DNA from 2 places in the Chryseobacterium sp. AG844 genome. Region 1 is predicted to be linked to the other one. Evidence: riboswitches for the same ligand, from Rfam matches in the RefSeq annotation. Region 1 holds a riboswitch; the other holds the start of a gene.
The links. A riboswitch is a leader RNA that binds a small molecule or an ion and turns the genes downstream of it on or off. The one in region 1 is predicted to bind S-adenosylmethionine.
Positions count from the first base shown of each region.

Region 1 (7,785 bases):
TTTTAGTCTGATTAAAATTGATTCCCAGATTATTCTCCAGGGAAATTCCTGATGAGATTTTTGAGTTCTGGGAAATGGTGATATCCAACCCTTTTGTCTGAGAATCTACTGCATTGGCAAAAAAGTTGGCAGCGCTGGCTCTGGCAAGATCAAAAGCATCCTGTAGAACGGCCTGATCCGAGCCAGGAGTAAAATTACCATCAGGGCGATAGAAGAGATCGGTCAGTACGACTCTGTCTTTAATCTTTATTAAATAAGCATCTGCTGTGAAAGTAAGGCTTAATGCCGGAATCTTCCAGGTAATTCCTGTGCTGTAGGATTGTGAGGTTTCCTGCTTTAATTTTGGAATACCCAATGCCTGTGCAGCCTCAGAATTATTTCTGAAAGTACCTACCTGCGTTGTCTTCCCCTGCTGAATCAGCGTAGAAGTAGAACTGTAATAGATTTGTGCTAATGAAGGTGCTCTGAACCCAGTAGAAACAGCTCCTCTCCAGTTGAGATTGGAAGCCAGTTTTACATTGGTTGCCACCTTATAATTGGATGTAGATCCGAAATCTGAATAATTCTCATACCGTACAGCTCCTTCCAATAACCATCTGTCCGTAATTTCCAGTTCTGCATCAGCATAAGCTGCAATACTGTTTCTGTTTCCGGAAACTGCATTTTCAGGACTGAAGCCGGGGAAAACCTGAGCTCCTGCGGGTCTTACATTTCCAAAAAAATCGGTTACTTTTTCATTTTCAGGGGTTTTTGCCGTTACTACCCTGCCATAGATATCGTAAGAAGCATAAGAGTTTTCCTTTCCGGCATTTACTTTATAATTTTCGTGTCGGTATTCACCACCAAACGCAATGTTCAACCCTTTCAGAACATCATATTTCTTAGAGAAATCAAGGTTGACGGTATTTTGTGAGAATTCAGATCCTCCGGCATCAAAGGTTCTTGGAGAACTATCTGTAAGTGATGCATTAAAAGTATTGACAACACCAAAACCGAAAACATTTTTCCCGAATGTATTACTGAAATCCACATTCCAGCCCTCCCATTTTCCTTTAATTCCGGCTGCAAGGGAATAATCATTTACAGTGGCTTCAATCTGAGGCAGATATCCGTTGGGAGTAACTGCATTGATATTCCTTTCATTATTTGGAAGCCTGTAAAATCCTCCTGCATTACCAAGACGGTAACTGTAGCCACCAAATGAATAAACCTTCCAATCCTCATTTACAGGAATTTCAGAATTGAAGAAGAGCTGTCCGGACTGCAGTTTAGACTGCCCTGCTCTCAAACTGAAATCTTTTCTCTCCAATCCTCTGTAATTAAGCTCCTCAGAGGTAAAATCTTTACCCAATATTTTTTGAAGCTCAGAAATGCTGTTTGCCCAGGAAATCTGAGATTGAAAATCAGGTGCGAAATATCCAACCTTAGTTGCATACTGCTTAATGGTATTGATGATTTGCTGAGTATTGGAAGTATTGGTAATGTTTTTATACAAGCCGTCAATATTCACTCCATCCTGTAATGCCCGGTAATTAATGGCATTATAGGCGTTGAAAATATCTCCTTCCCTCACTCCTGCTCTGGAATAAGGATCACGGTATTGCGCAGAACCTGTAATGTTAAAAAATCCGGATTTCCCTACTTTAGCGCCATAATTAAGGTCTACAGAAACAGTCTGTCCGTCTACCCCTCCGGAGAAATTATTGGCAACAGGTGAAGCATATCCGCCTAAAAATACCTGTCCGGAAAATCCAAGCCTTTTTTTCAGTCCCAGGTTTATCACTCCCGCAATAGCATCAGAACCATACTGGGCAGCAGCTCCATCCCTTAAAACTTCTATTTTTTCCAATGCAAAAGCAGGAATAGCATTAAGGTCGGTTCCCACAGAACCTCTTCCCGGCGTAAGGGTAACATTAATCAGTGAAGACTGATACCTTCTTTTTCCGTTGAGTAAAACCAAAACCTGATCTGGTCCTAATCCCCTCAACATTGCCGGATCCACAAAATCAGTTCCGTCATTTACAGTATTTGATGTGGATGAAAATGAAGGTACGATATAGTTTAAAGCCTGGCTGATATTATTCGTCGGGCTCTGTTTTAAAATTTTAGATATATTAATGATATCCACCGGAACAGGAGTATCCGTCAAAGATCTTCCGGAACCCCTTGATCCAAGGATGACCACATCTTCTATTTTCTTCGATTGTAAAGTGTCCGTCTGTGCGTAATAAAATGAAGAAATAAGCACGATAGAAGGAATAAAAATTTTTTTTTTGAAATTATGCATGTTTGTTGTGTACTTTTTTGTTGATGAAATTTGTTTTTTAAGCAATACAGATCCTGTAGCCCTAAATTGTAAGGTTACCATAGAATTCGAAATGTTTGTATTATTTTTTAGAAATAGAAAAGGCTAGAAACAACAACACATGCGCATGTAGAAATGGCATGAGAACATATCAGAGTAATGAAGGCTCACTTCATGATCTGAAGAATAAAAAATTACTGATGGAATGTGATTTCCCTTGTCTTTAAACATTTGATTTTAACTTTTAAAACAAAAATTCAAGATGGGAGTAATGATAGAAATGATAAACATTTTTTCCGGAAGATCCGGCTTATCGATTGCAGCACCTTGCTTGTTTTTGCAGGTTGCTATCCCATCTAGAGATTCTTGATAATTACCCGGCAAAGATATAATTATTTCCGAAATAAAAAAAATTTAGCCTAAATTTTCGATTTTCAACATTTTAGCGTAACAAATTATCTTTTTCAGCGTCTAACCGGATAACAGTAAAACATTATGAAAAAAACAATTTTCGCTTTATCCTTACTAAGCTCTGTTTTTGTTTTTTCACAAGAAAAAAATAATAAACCACAGGAAAAACAAATTGAAGGCGTAGTCATTACCAAAACTAAAAAAGCCGTTGAACAAAAAGCAGACCGTACTATTTTTGACTTTTCTGAGCAGCCTCAGCTGAATAACGGAAATGTTCTGGAAGGAATAAAAAAACTTCCGGGACTTGTATCTACCGATATTGCCGGGATGATGTATCAGGGAAAAATGCTGGAAGTATATCTTAACGGAAGACCTCTGAACATCACTTCCAATGAATTGAACTCCTTCCTTGAAGGGATGCCGGCCAATTCCGTAGAAAGAATTGAAGTGATCACGCAACCAGGTGCTGAGTTTCCGGCAACTTCCGGAGGTGCCATCATGAATATCATTACCAACAAAAATGCAAATAAATATTTAACCGCTACTTATTCAGGAAATTATTCTTTCACAAATTATGACCAATACAGAAGCAGAACTACGAATTCCGTTAATTTAAATGCAAGAAATAAATATTTCGGATGGCAGCTGAATGTGGGGCAGAATTACCGTGAAAGTATGCTGAATGGCCAGCAGGATGAGCTTCTAACAAGCCATACCGATAGATACGCACGCGGATATTTTGCAAAATCCGGATTAACTTTTGATCTGGGACAGGACAGGTTATTATTGAACTACGATATTTATCACAATAATAATGACAACTACACTTTAAGTGACGGGCATGGAGATTTACCGTTCAAGAGAAACCCGAAAGATTTAAAAGAAGCTTTTTATACTTCTTCTGACGTTGCCCATACCAATAATTTAAGACAGGAAGCAGTTGTAACCTATCAGAAGCGTTTTGCTGACAAATCTCAAAAACTGGATTTCCAGTTTGGGTATACAAGATCAGACAGCAAATTTTCTCAGGATAATTACTTTCAGGATGGGACGTTTGTAACTTTTCCCAATGAGCCTCTTGATAGCCCTACCAATGGATTAAAAGATATTCTGAATAATAAATCTGTGATGAATATTGCCAACTTCAAAGTAGATTACGCACAGCCGATCAAGCTTCTTGATGGTGGGAAAGTAAGTTTTGGAGGATTATATGAAAGGCAGGATTATGATACAGAAAGTTTTGGCCTGACCAATCTGGAATATCAGAGACAGACTGCTTCAACGTATTTAGAGTTTCAGGCTAAACTGAAAAAGTTTGATTTCACGTTGGGATCCCGTGCTGAAAATTATGATATTTCCGGGGTAACAAGATATTTTGATAAAGATGCAAAACTGGTAGAGGCTAATTTAATTCCCTTCAATAAATTTAAATTTTTCCCTAACGCAAGTGTACAGTATAACATGATGAATCAGGTTTATATTGCCGCAAATTACAACAGGAAAATCAGTCTGCCTAGTATTTCTGCCCTGAACCCGAATAACGTAACATTCTCGGGACCTAGTACAGAAGTAAATGGTAACCCGAATCTACAGCCTACTATTTTTGATAATTATGAATTGAAAATATCAGCTTTTGATTATGCGTTTATCGGGTATAGCGTAAGCTCAGCAAGCAATCAGGTAGCGCAGATCATCCGAAAAGACGGAAGAAAACTCTTCAATGAGCAGGTGAATATTTCCAATATGAAAATTCACAATTTCAATGTGGGATTACCGGTTCCTTTTATGATTTTCAGTAAGCCTTTGAGTGAAATCATGAAATTTAATTTCAATCCGGATAAAATTAACTTCATGTACTTATATGCAGGATATCAGAAGCATGAAATTGATAATCTGAACAATAAAGGGTTCTGGATCTTCAATATCATGACGCAGATTATTTTGCCTAAAGACATCAAACTGACAGCCAATTACAGCTATCTGACTCCAAAGGCAGGATATTTCTACTTTACTGCAGAGAAGCCGTTCAACAACTCGTTTGATATTACATTGACGAAGAAGTTTATGAACAACCGTCTGACACTTTCTGTTTTTGCAAACGATATTTTCAATGGACAGGTGATGCAGGTACGTTCTAATCCGCCATCAGGAAATCCGGTGATGATCTACAGCAAATACGACACAAGAAATTTCGGACTTTCCATCAACTATAAAATTCCGACGAGAAATAAATTGGCGAAAGAAGATCCGAATATTTTAAATCAGACCAAAAAAGAAGATACCGGAGGTGTAATGCAGCAGGCACAATAATCCTTCTTTGTAATAAAATAAAAATAGGCGGTAAATAATTACCTCCTATTTTTTTGAAGGTAAGTTTTAGCTAAAGCCAATGGATGGTTTTATAAAAGTAAAACGGGCTAAAGCCCGTTCCTATTGATATGTATTACTAATAAAATCGTGTTATTTTTGAAAATAGTAGTGACATTAGTGTTTACATTTACATCAGAAATCTACCGTCTGAAATCTCCAGTTCAGCGTGTCTACCAATGTCAGCTGATTTAAACTTACCGGAAGATCTGTTATGATTTTTAATACCTGAAGTGCCATCATACTGCCTATCATTCCGGGAAGAGCTCCCAAAACGCCAAGACTGTCACAATCCGGTACATCCTCATCGAAAGGCGGTTCCGGGAAAATATCTCTTAAGTTTTTACTTCCGTTATGATTAAACACAGCAACTTGGCCTGAAAATCCTAAGATACTTCCGTAAACCAGAGTTTTATTAAGTTTTATGCAGGTATCATTTACCAGGTATCTTGTTGTAAAATTGTCTGAACCATCAATAATAATATCATATTGAGCAAGGATTTCCTCAGCATTATCATTATTAATTTTTCCTTCAATTCCTATGAATGTAACCTGATGATTGATTTCTTTTACAAAGATTTCAGCACTTTTCACTTTGGATAATCCCACTCTGTTTTCGGTATGGACGATCTGCCGGTTCAGATTATGAAGTTCAACCTCATCAAAATCTGCAACACCCAAAGTTCCTACTCCTGCTGCGGCCAGATATTGAATAGCAGGACTTCCCAAACCTCCTGCCCCAATGACAAGAACTTTGGATGACCTTATTTTCTTTTGTCCTTCCAATCCAATCTCATCAATAAATATCTGCCGGCTGTACCGTGAAAAATAATCTTCTTTCATAGTTATCATTGAACCATTAAGATTCTTTAAGCTTTTAAGAATAGTTAAGTTGAACTTCGCTTGAAAAAGCTGTCTTAAAAATCTTTGATTTTTCTTAATTCAACTTCACTTCTTCAAAGTCATTAATGGTTTTAAAATTTTAAAATCCACTGTAAACAGAGTCCCAGTCTTTCATTACAGGATCATAGCCTGCTTTTTTGATCATTGTTTTAATCTCTTCCATACTTCGTTCGTCGCTGGTTTCAAACTGTTCTAAAGATTCTTTATCCACTGCATAACCACCAGGATTTGTTTTTGAACCCGCACTCATAGCAGTTGCTCCCAGAGAGACAATATTGTTTCTGAACACTTCATTTTCTCTGGTAGATATGGAAATCTCAAGGTCTTCATTCCAGATTCTGTAAGCACAGATCAGCTGAAGAAGATCTTTATCTTCCATGATAAAATTGGGTTCAATAATTCCTTCGGCAGGTCTGAGTCTTGGAAAGGAAACAGAAAATTTACTTTTCCAGTACTGTTTTTGAAGATAATCGATGTGTAAGGCATTGAAAAAGCTGTCTACTCTCCAATCTTCAAGCCCAAGCAGGACCCCCAACCCGATCTTATGAATTCCTGCTCTTCCTATCCTGTCGGGAGTTTCCAGACGAAAATGGAAATTTGATTTTTTACCTTTCGGATGGTACTCCCTGTAAACATCCTGATGATAGGTTTCCTGATAGACCAATACGGAATGTACCCCTTCATCATGAAGCAGTTTGTATTCATCTTCCATTAAAGGCTGAACTTCAATGGAAATATTGGAAAAATGTGGCTTTAACTTACGGACAGCATTCTGAAAATAAGGTACACCCACTATTTTATTGGCTTCACCGCTTACCAGTAATACATGATTCACTCCCATTAATTTCAGGACTGATGCTTCAATCATCAGCTCCGTATCAGAAAGGGTCTTCCTTTTCAGATTGTTATCAAGACTGAATCCGCAGTAGGTACAAATATTCTGGCATTCATTGCTGAGATACAGCGGTGCATACAACTGAATGGTTTTTCCGAATCGTTTCTGGGTAAGTGCCCTCGTCATCACTGCCATCATTTCAAGTTCCTGAGAAGCGGCTGGTGACAGAAGATTGAGGAAATCATCAATCGTTTTGTTTTTCTTCTGAAGACTGTATCTTACATCGGCCAGATTTACGTTTTCAAGCTTATTCTTCACTTCATCCCACTGATAGTTTTCAAAAACATCTTTAAAGCTTTTCATAATCCTGATTATTCAAATAAAAATGAAGTCAGCGGACTTGATGCTTCAGCATGGCTGGAAATGGCTCCCAACCCTGATTCAAAAGCTCTTCTTCCGGCAATCACACCTTCTTTGAAAGCAACAGCCATATTCAAAGGATTTCTGGCTACAGCAATGGCAGTATTCACCAAAACGGCATCTGCTCCCATTTCCATTGCTTTTGCGGCATCTGACGGCGCCCCGATTCCTGCATCTACCACTACAGGGACGTTGCTCTGGCTGATGATTATTTCAAGAAAATCCTGTGTTTTTAGTCCTTTATTCGTTCCAATAGGGGCACCCAAAGGCATTACGACAGCTGTTCCGGCGTCTTCAAGACGTTTGCACAAAACAGGATCAGCATGAATGTAAGGCATTACCACAAATCCAAGTTTGGCTAATTCTTCAGTGGCATATAAGGTTTCAATGGGATCCGGCAGTAAATATTTCGGATCCGGATGAATTTCCAGTTTTACCCAGTTCGTTTCCAGGGCTTCTCTGGCTAATTGTGCTGCAAGCACAGCTTCTTTTGCGGTTCTGGCTCCGGAGGTATTAGGCAGAAGATGAACATTCGTTCCTTTTA
Region 1 is NZ_QGTV01000009.1:99,625-107,409, forward strand. It holds gene DEU40_RS11080 (TonB-dependent receptor plug domain-containing protein) at 1-2,287, opposite strand, end outside; SAM-I-IV-variant riboswitch at 2,586-2,683, opposite strand; gene DEU40_RS11085 (TonB-dependent receptor domain-containing protein) at 2,801-5,026, shown strand; gene DEU40_RS11090 (HesA/MoeB/ThiF family protein) at 5,219-5,926, opposite strand; gene thiH (2-iminoacetate synthase ThiH) at 6,066-7,184, opposite strand; gene DEU40_RS11100 (thiazole synthase) at 7,193-7,785, opposite strand, start outside.

Region 2 (7,785 bases), on a different contig from region 1:
AATTTCAGAACTCCACGCACGTCCTCCGGCACTTCCGTTATGCATAATGGAAGTATAATCGGTATCCAGAATTTTCCCTCCGATTTTGAAGGTCAATAATCCTGAAAAATCAAAATTCTTATAGGTGATACTTGTGCTGATTCCACCTGTCAGTTTAGGCAATGCAGAACCTTGCAATAGTTTTGTCGCTTTTGAGTATTCTGAAGTCGTTCCTTCCACTGAATTTCCACTGGCATCGGTAGAAACTGTTTTCCACAATGGCTTTCCATTGCTTGGATCTACACCTACCCATTCCGGAATAAAGAAATCGTACACAGAACCTCCTACCGTTAACAGCTTGGTTCCTACTACAAGAGAACCGCCAGGTAATTTTGTGACTTTATTGTTTAAAGTACTTAAGTTCACATCCACATTCCACTGGAAATCAACATTCTTAACCGGTGTTGTAAATAATGAAAATTCAAACCCTGTATTCTGAATGGTTCCGATATTAGCAGGGTAATCACTGATTCCCAATGATGGTGCCACCGGCATGTTAAACAGAAGATCCTGGCTTTTTCTTTTGAAGTATTCAATATTTCCTTTAACTCTGTTATTCAAAATAGCGAATTCCAATCCTACGTTTAAGTTAAGGTTGGTTTCCCATTTCACATTATTGGTAGATGTTTTCTCCAATGTTGTTCCCGGTTCTCCACCAAGACTGATAAATCTGTACAGCTCCTGATAAGCGTAATAAAGCGGTTGTCCGTTGGGTCTAAGTAATTTATCATTCCCCTGACCTCCGTAACTGGCACGCAATGTCAACTGATTGAAAACATTCAGGCTTTTAATAAATTCCTCATTCGAAATTTTCCACGAACCTCCCACTGACCAAAACCTGCCCCATCTGTTATCTTTCGCAAATCTTGAAGAACTGTCTGCTCTTCCCGATGCAGATAAAAAGTAAGTATTATTGTAGTCATACTCTACTTTTCCAAGGAAACTCAATAAGCTTAATTTATTACTGTTTCCACTGAAACTTCCCAGCAGAGAAGCAGCATCCGGCTCATAGTAATAAGGCAGTGAAAACTGACTTCTCGTTCCTGAAATCGTCTGATAATCGTATTTGTAGAATTCATGACCTGCTAATGCATTAACGTGATGCTTTCCAAACTTTTTATCATACGTCAGAATATTGCTGGTTGTATAGGAAAGTGTTCTGGTATTGGTCTTCGTCACCGAACCTCCAATTTCAGCACCTTGCCCAAGTAATGGATTTGAATAATAATGTCCGTTATAATTCACCAGATCAACAGAGAAGCTTGTTTTGAATTTTAACTCCGGCAAGAAAGTGAATTCCATGAATCCTTTCCCTGAAAAGTTATCTTCTTTATTTTCGTTTTTGTCCAATGGCAACGTTGCAGCCGCATTTTGGTTCTGAAGTGCATTCGTAGGCCTGTATTTTCCAAAATCATAGATCGGATTTCCGTCGGCATCCAAAACGTAAGTGCCGTCTGCATTTCTTTCATAATAAGGATAGAATGAAGGAATGAATCTTGCCGCATTGATGATATTACTCGCTTTTGAATCCGAAGAAGTAGGCGCCTGCTGAATACTGTTCGTATAGCTTAAATTTACTCCAACATTCAGCCATTTTTTAACTTCGGAATTAATTTTCAGCCTGGTATTATATCTTTTAAAACCAGATTCAATGGCCATACCTTTGTCGTCCAGATAACCAAGGGAAAAGAAGTAATTACTTTTCTCACTTCCTCCGCTGATATCAAGATCCATCTGGTTTCTTGAGGCCACTCTCTGTAAAATATCTCTCCAGTCGTCATTCCAGAGTGGTGATGCTCCCGGTAATAGTTTTCCATCTGTTCCTACCGGTTTTGGATAAGCAGTTCCATAGGGATTGATCCCAAGGGTAGAAACAAGATTATCTGTTGCCATCTGAGCGGCCTGCTGAGAAGAAACTTTACCAGACTGATATCCGTTTCGTAATGCTTCCCAATATAATTGAAAGTACTGATCTGTGTTTACCTGTTCATAATCTTTGACAGCTCTTCCTGAGAATCCCTGGTTGATATTAAAATTAACTTTTGCGTCTCCTTTTTTTCCTGATTTTGTAGTGATGATGATAATTCCGTTTGCCCCTCTTGAGCCATACAAAGCACTTGCTGTAGCGTCTTTCAAAACACTGATGGATTCAATATCACTTGGGCTGATAGAGTTAATATTTCCGTCAAAAGGAATTCCATCCACTACATATAAAGGATCACTGGAAGCACTGATAGAACCGATTCCTCTGATTCTGATAGTAGAAACCGCACCCGGCTGCCCTGAGGCACTGGTCGTCTGAATCCCTGCAACCTGCCCTTCCAATGCTTTGGTAATATTGGTTACAGGTCTGTTATTGATTTTATCACTGGAAATGGTGGCTACAGAACCGGTATAGCTGTTTCTTTTTGCTTTTCCATAAGCTACCACAACTACTTCATCAAGCTCCTTTTCATGAAGACTATCTTTTTTCGCCCTGGAATTCTGTGCACTTACACTGGTGACTCCAAGAAAAAAAGCAGCAACCGGAGGTATCCAGGCTTTAGAATTGAATAAATTTTTGCTAATCATAATCAATTTTAGTTATCATATATTAAAATTTAGCCCTTTGCAGAAAAATCAGCAAAGGGCATCGATAAATACGATAAACCAAATGCTTATTTTTCCTTAAAAGGCTGAACGTAACACCTTGCCCCACGGGTAGGTTGTCAAGACTTCATAGGGTCAGTTCCCTCCATCTTTCTTTATAAGCCGATCGAAATATGGTTGCAAAGCTAAAAACTTTTAGTCTACAAAACAAGTAGACTTATTTATTTTTCATGATAAATTTTCAAAAATTAACTTAATTTTTTAATAAAATCCATCACAGTAAAGAGTTACAAGCTTTACTACTTTCTTAAACATGACAAATATCATTATCAATAATTCAATACAACAAATTAAATCTGTCCAGAAATTTTTGATCTTTAATTGAAAAAAGTTTTTAATTTTATGGTATGAAAGTTTTGATCATTAACGGCCCTAACCTCAATCTGTTGGGCACAAGAGAACCGGAAATCTATGGAAATGTTTCTATGGAAAGTTATTTGGAAAATTTAAGATCCGAGTTTCAGACTCATGAATTAAAATATTATCAGTCTAATATTGAGGGAGAACTTATCAACAGGCTTCAGGAAGATGACTTCGATGCAGTAGTGATCAATCCCGGGGCTTATACTCACTATTCATATGCGATTGCAGACTGTTTAAAAAATATCAGAAAACCTAAAGTAGAAGTTCATATCAGCAATATCTATAAAAGAGAGGAATTCAGACAGAAATCTGTAACAGCAGCTAATACGGATGCAGTCTTATCAGGCTTTGGAATGGATGGGTATCGGTTGGCCTTATTAAGTTTAAAATAACTTATACTTTTTTATTTAACCACGGATTTCACAGATTTTCACAGATGATTATGAAAAATAATTTATGAAGATAAAGGATAAGATTTACTGTAAAAGCATTGGGGTAAATTCCAGACAATTAACAAAAAGAAAATCTTATATCGTTGAAGAAATAAATGCTGAAAATATAAGAATCTGGAATGATGAAGGAAAGCTCAGATGGTATTCTAAGTTTTATTTCTGCTTGGAGAAAGAACCGGAAATTATTTCCATTCATATTGATGATGAAATAGTAGAGGATACTGAATCTGCAATAGAAGTCACCATTGAATTTTCTGACAAAACAAAATATTGGATGACCTTCACTACCCCAAAGTATTTAAATAAAATATTGGACGGAAAGTCTTACTTTTCTTCAAAGCATTTTATGATTATAAAATATCTGACTGAAGAATCAATCAAATCAACAGTCCTGAAACTGGATGAACAGAATGAATTGATTGAAAGTTGTAAAAAATACTAATAAGAAAGCCTCATCAGTGATGAGGCTTTTTGTATGTTGATTGGTAACTATTAGATAGTCTGTTCCTGCAATTGAGGTCCTGAAGCAACTAATTTCTTACCTTCTTCAGTATTACAGTACTGCTCAAAATTCTTGATATATCTTGAAGCAAGATCTTTTGCTTTTTCTTCCCATTCTGAAGCACTTTCATAGGTATCTCTAGGATCTAAAATACCTGTAGAAACATTTGGTAATTCAGTAGGAATTTCAAGGTTCATGATCGGAACCTGAGTTTTAGGAGCATTATCAATAGAACCGTCAATGATGGCATCAATGATTGCTCTGGTATCTTTAAGAGAAATTCTCTTTCCGGTACCATTCCAACCTGTGTTTACCAAATAAGCCTTAGCTCCGTGCTCTTTCATTTTGCCGATTAATGTTTTAGAATACATTGTCGGGTGTAAGGTAAGGAATGCTTCACCAAATGCAGGTGAGAAAGATGGTTGAGGTTCTGTAATTCCTCTTTCAGTTCCTGCCAATTTTGAGGTATAACCGCAAAGGAAGTGGTACTGCGCCTGATCTTCATTCAGGATAGAAACCGGAGGAAGTACTCCGAATGCATCTGCTGAAAGATAAACAATCTTTTTCGCATGACCTGCTTTAGACGGCAAAACAATTTTGTTGATATGATAGATTGGATAAGAAACTCTTGTGTTCTCAGTGATAGATCCGTCTGTATAATCTGCTACTCCATTGTTAACAACAACGTTTTCAAGAAGTGCATCTCTCTTGATGGCAGCGAAGATATCCGGTTCTTTTTCTGCGGATAAGTCGATAACTTTAGCGTAGCATCCGCCTTCATAGTTGAATACTCCGTTGTTATCCCATCCGTGCTCATCGTCACCGATAAGGTATCTTTTAGGATCTGCCGATAAAGTTGTTTTACCAGTTCCTGAAAGACCAAAGAATAAAGCTACATCACCTTTTTCTCCTACGTTAGCAGAACAGTGCATAGAAGCCATACCTTTTAATGGAAGATAGTAATTCATCATAGCAAACATTCCTTTCTTCATTTCACCTCCGTACCATGTACCTCCGATAATCTGTAGTTTTTCAGTAAGGTTGAACATGATGAAGTTTTCAGAGTTTAATCCCTGAGCTTCCCAGTTCGGGTTGGTAGTCTTTGATCCGTTGATAACTGTGAAATCCGGCTCGCCAAAGTTTTCAAGCTCATAGTGAGAAGGACGAATGAACATATTAGTAACAAAATGTGCCTGCCATGCTACTTCAACGATAAATCTTACTTTAAGTCTCGTATCCGCATTCGTTCCGCAGAATGTATCTACTACATAAATCTTTTTAGATCCGGCAAGCTGGTTCAGCACTAGTTCTTTACAAGACCCGAAAATTTCTGCTGTTGTAGGTAAGTTTACTTTACCATCCCAGAAAATTGTATCTCTTGTAACATCATCCTGAACAATATATCTGTCTTTAGGTGAACGACCTGTGAAAATTCCTGTTTTTACTGATACTGCGCCTGATTCTGTAAGCTCAGCTTTCTCAAACCCCTGATTTTCAGGAGAAACTTCAGCCTGATATAATTCTTCATAAGAAGGATTATACACTACTTCATAGTTTCCTTTAATCCCTAATTTCTCTAAATCCTGGATGATTTTAGTGTTTTTCATTTTACTTATATTTTCTATTTCTTTATTGCTTTCAACAAAAATAATATTAATTATTTGTTAAAGGTGGTTTAAATATACTGATATAAGTCAGAATGGCAAATAAAAAAACAGGATTGTAATATATTGATTATAAACCAATTATATTATCCCATTCAAAAACGGTCGTAAAACCTTTCTCCCAAAAATAGTTCTTATAGTCCCCAAATTTCGCACTCATCACAAAATCTCCACCCCATGCACCTAAACTTTTGACAAATGAAGGGCAATCTGAGAAAAATTTTTCTCTAACTGTGAGAATTTCAAGAAAATCGGCAATTTTTCGCTCATGAATCATCATTAATGCAGAAAAATTTTCCAATTCATCGCATAACATAATTTTCTTTGTGATATCCGAAAATTCATCAACCAATTCCGGGGACTTCTTTTTTGATTTGTAAAAATTGATTCCTTCTCTACTATCCTGCTTCTGATTTAAATGAATAAAAATCAGTTCATTTTTAAAGGACGGATTAAAATCTACTTTCTCATATTTTATCTCAGGTTTACTTTGGAAAAGCACTGCGGACTTTTCTTTTGCAACTGCAATGTCATATCCACTGCCTCCCAAACTGATGGTGTTAAGATGAAAAGGATCTATTTCAGCCCATTCCGCCAGGTTATTCATCAGGGTGGAACTGCTCCCAAGCCCATAATCCGCAGGAAACTGAAGATTTGTTTTTAAATAATAAGTAAGGTCTGTTTTGAATTTACTGTCAGAAAGCAGCTGAACATTTTGTAATGTTTTGGTAATAAACTCAGCGCTTGATGGAATATTGGTTTCTAAGATCTGCCAGTTTTTATAATCAATGACAGCTTTTAACCATAATGTATTCTGATGATAGGCTTCCCAAAGAATAAGAGATTTTCCATCTTCTTTTTCTTCAAAGAAAAACTCTTGTCCCAGCCTGGTAGGTACCGCTAAGACAAGAGCTCCATCGATTGCGAAATATTCTGAAGTAAGCATAAGCTTGCCCGGTGAAAAGATCGCGCTCATATTTTTTTATTTAGATTGCAGAAGTTGCTTCTACAGATCCGTCAATTTTTTTGATCAATCCCTGAAGGGTTTTTCCTGGTCCTACTTCCACGAAGTTAGAGGCACCATCTTTAATCATATTCTGAACAGACTGTGTCCATTTTACTGGACCGGTAAGCTGAGCGATCAGGTTTTGTTTGATCTCATCAGGATTGGTTACCGCTGTTGTCGCGATATTCTGGTATACAGGAATAGTTGCTTTTCTGAATTTTGTCTTTTCGATAGCTGCTGCCAGTCTCTCCTGTGCAGGCTGCATCAATGGTGAGTGGAAAGCTCCGTTTACCGGTAACAGCAATGCTCTTTTAGCGCCTGCTTCTTTCAGCTTTATACAAGCTTCTTCTACTGCAGGAGTTTCCCCTGAAATAACCAATTGTCCCGGACAGTTATAGTTAGCAGGAACAACAACCCCGCTAATCTGTGCACAGATTTCTTCAACCTTGGCATCATCCAATCCTAAGATTGCCGCCATAGAACTTGGATTGGCGTCACAAGCTTCCTGCATTGCTTTCGCTCTTTCAGAAACTAATTTCAAACCGTCATCAAAGGATAAAACTCCGTTGGCAACCAAAGCTGAAAACTCTCCCAAAGAGTGTCCTGCTACCATTTCAGCACCAAGACCATTTACGGCTTTTAATGCTGCTACTGAATGTATAAATATTGAAGGCTGGGTAACCTCTGTTTTCTTAAGATCCGCATCCGTACCGTTAAACATAATGGAAAGAATGTCGAAACCTAAAATTTCATTGGCAGATTCCATCAGATCTTTAATATCTTTTCTAGAATCATACAATTCTTTTCCCATTCCTACGAACTGAGAACCCTGCCCTGGAAATACAAGTGCTTTCATGTATTGAATTAAATATTATGCAAATATAACTATAATGTTAACAATATTCGTTTTAAGTGCTATAAATCATTTATTGTACTAACCTGATTACTCTGTAACCTGTATTTACATAAGCACCGTTAGCTTTAGATTTTACAAACTCAAATTTGGTCGCAAGCTGAGTCTGAACTTTATTCATTTGTTTAAAGATCTCTCCTTTTTTATTCTCTCTGGTTAACATGTCATTTACCACATCAAAACCTACGATAGCATAT
Region 2 is NZ_QGTV01000002.1:215,101-222,885, reverse strand. It holds gene DEU40_RS03055 (SusC/RagA family TonB-linked outer membrane protein) at 1-2,610, opposite strand, end outside; SAM riboswitch class I at 2,694-2,792, opposite strand; gene DEU40_RS03050 (type II 3-dehydroquinate dehydratase) at 3,036-3,443, shown strand; gene DEU40_RS03045 (hypothetical protein) at 3,508-3,945, shown strand; gene pckA (phosphoenolpyruvate carboxykinase (ATP)) at 3,996-5,612, opposite strand; gene DEU40_RS03035 (GYDIA family GHMP kinase) at 5,740-6,645, opposite strand; gene fabD (ACP S-malonyltransferase) at 6,656-7,531, opposite strand; gene DEU40_RS03025 (LysM peptidoglycan-binding domain-containing protein) at 7,602-7,785, opposite strand, start outside.
Region 2: another riboswitch for S-adenosylmethionine. It lies ahead of DEU40_RS03055 (SusC/RagA family TonB-linked outer membrane protein); the one in region 1 lies ahead of DEU40_RS11080 (TonB-dependent receptor plug domain-containing protein).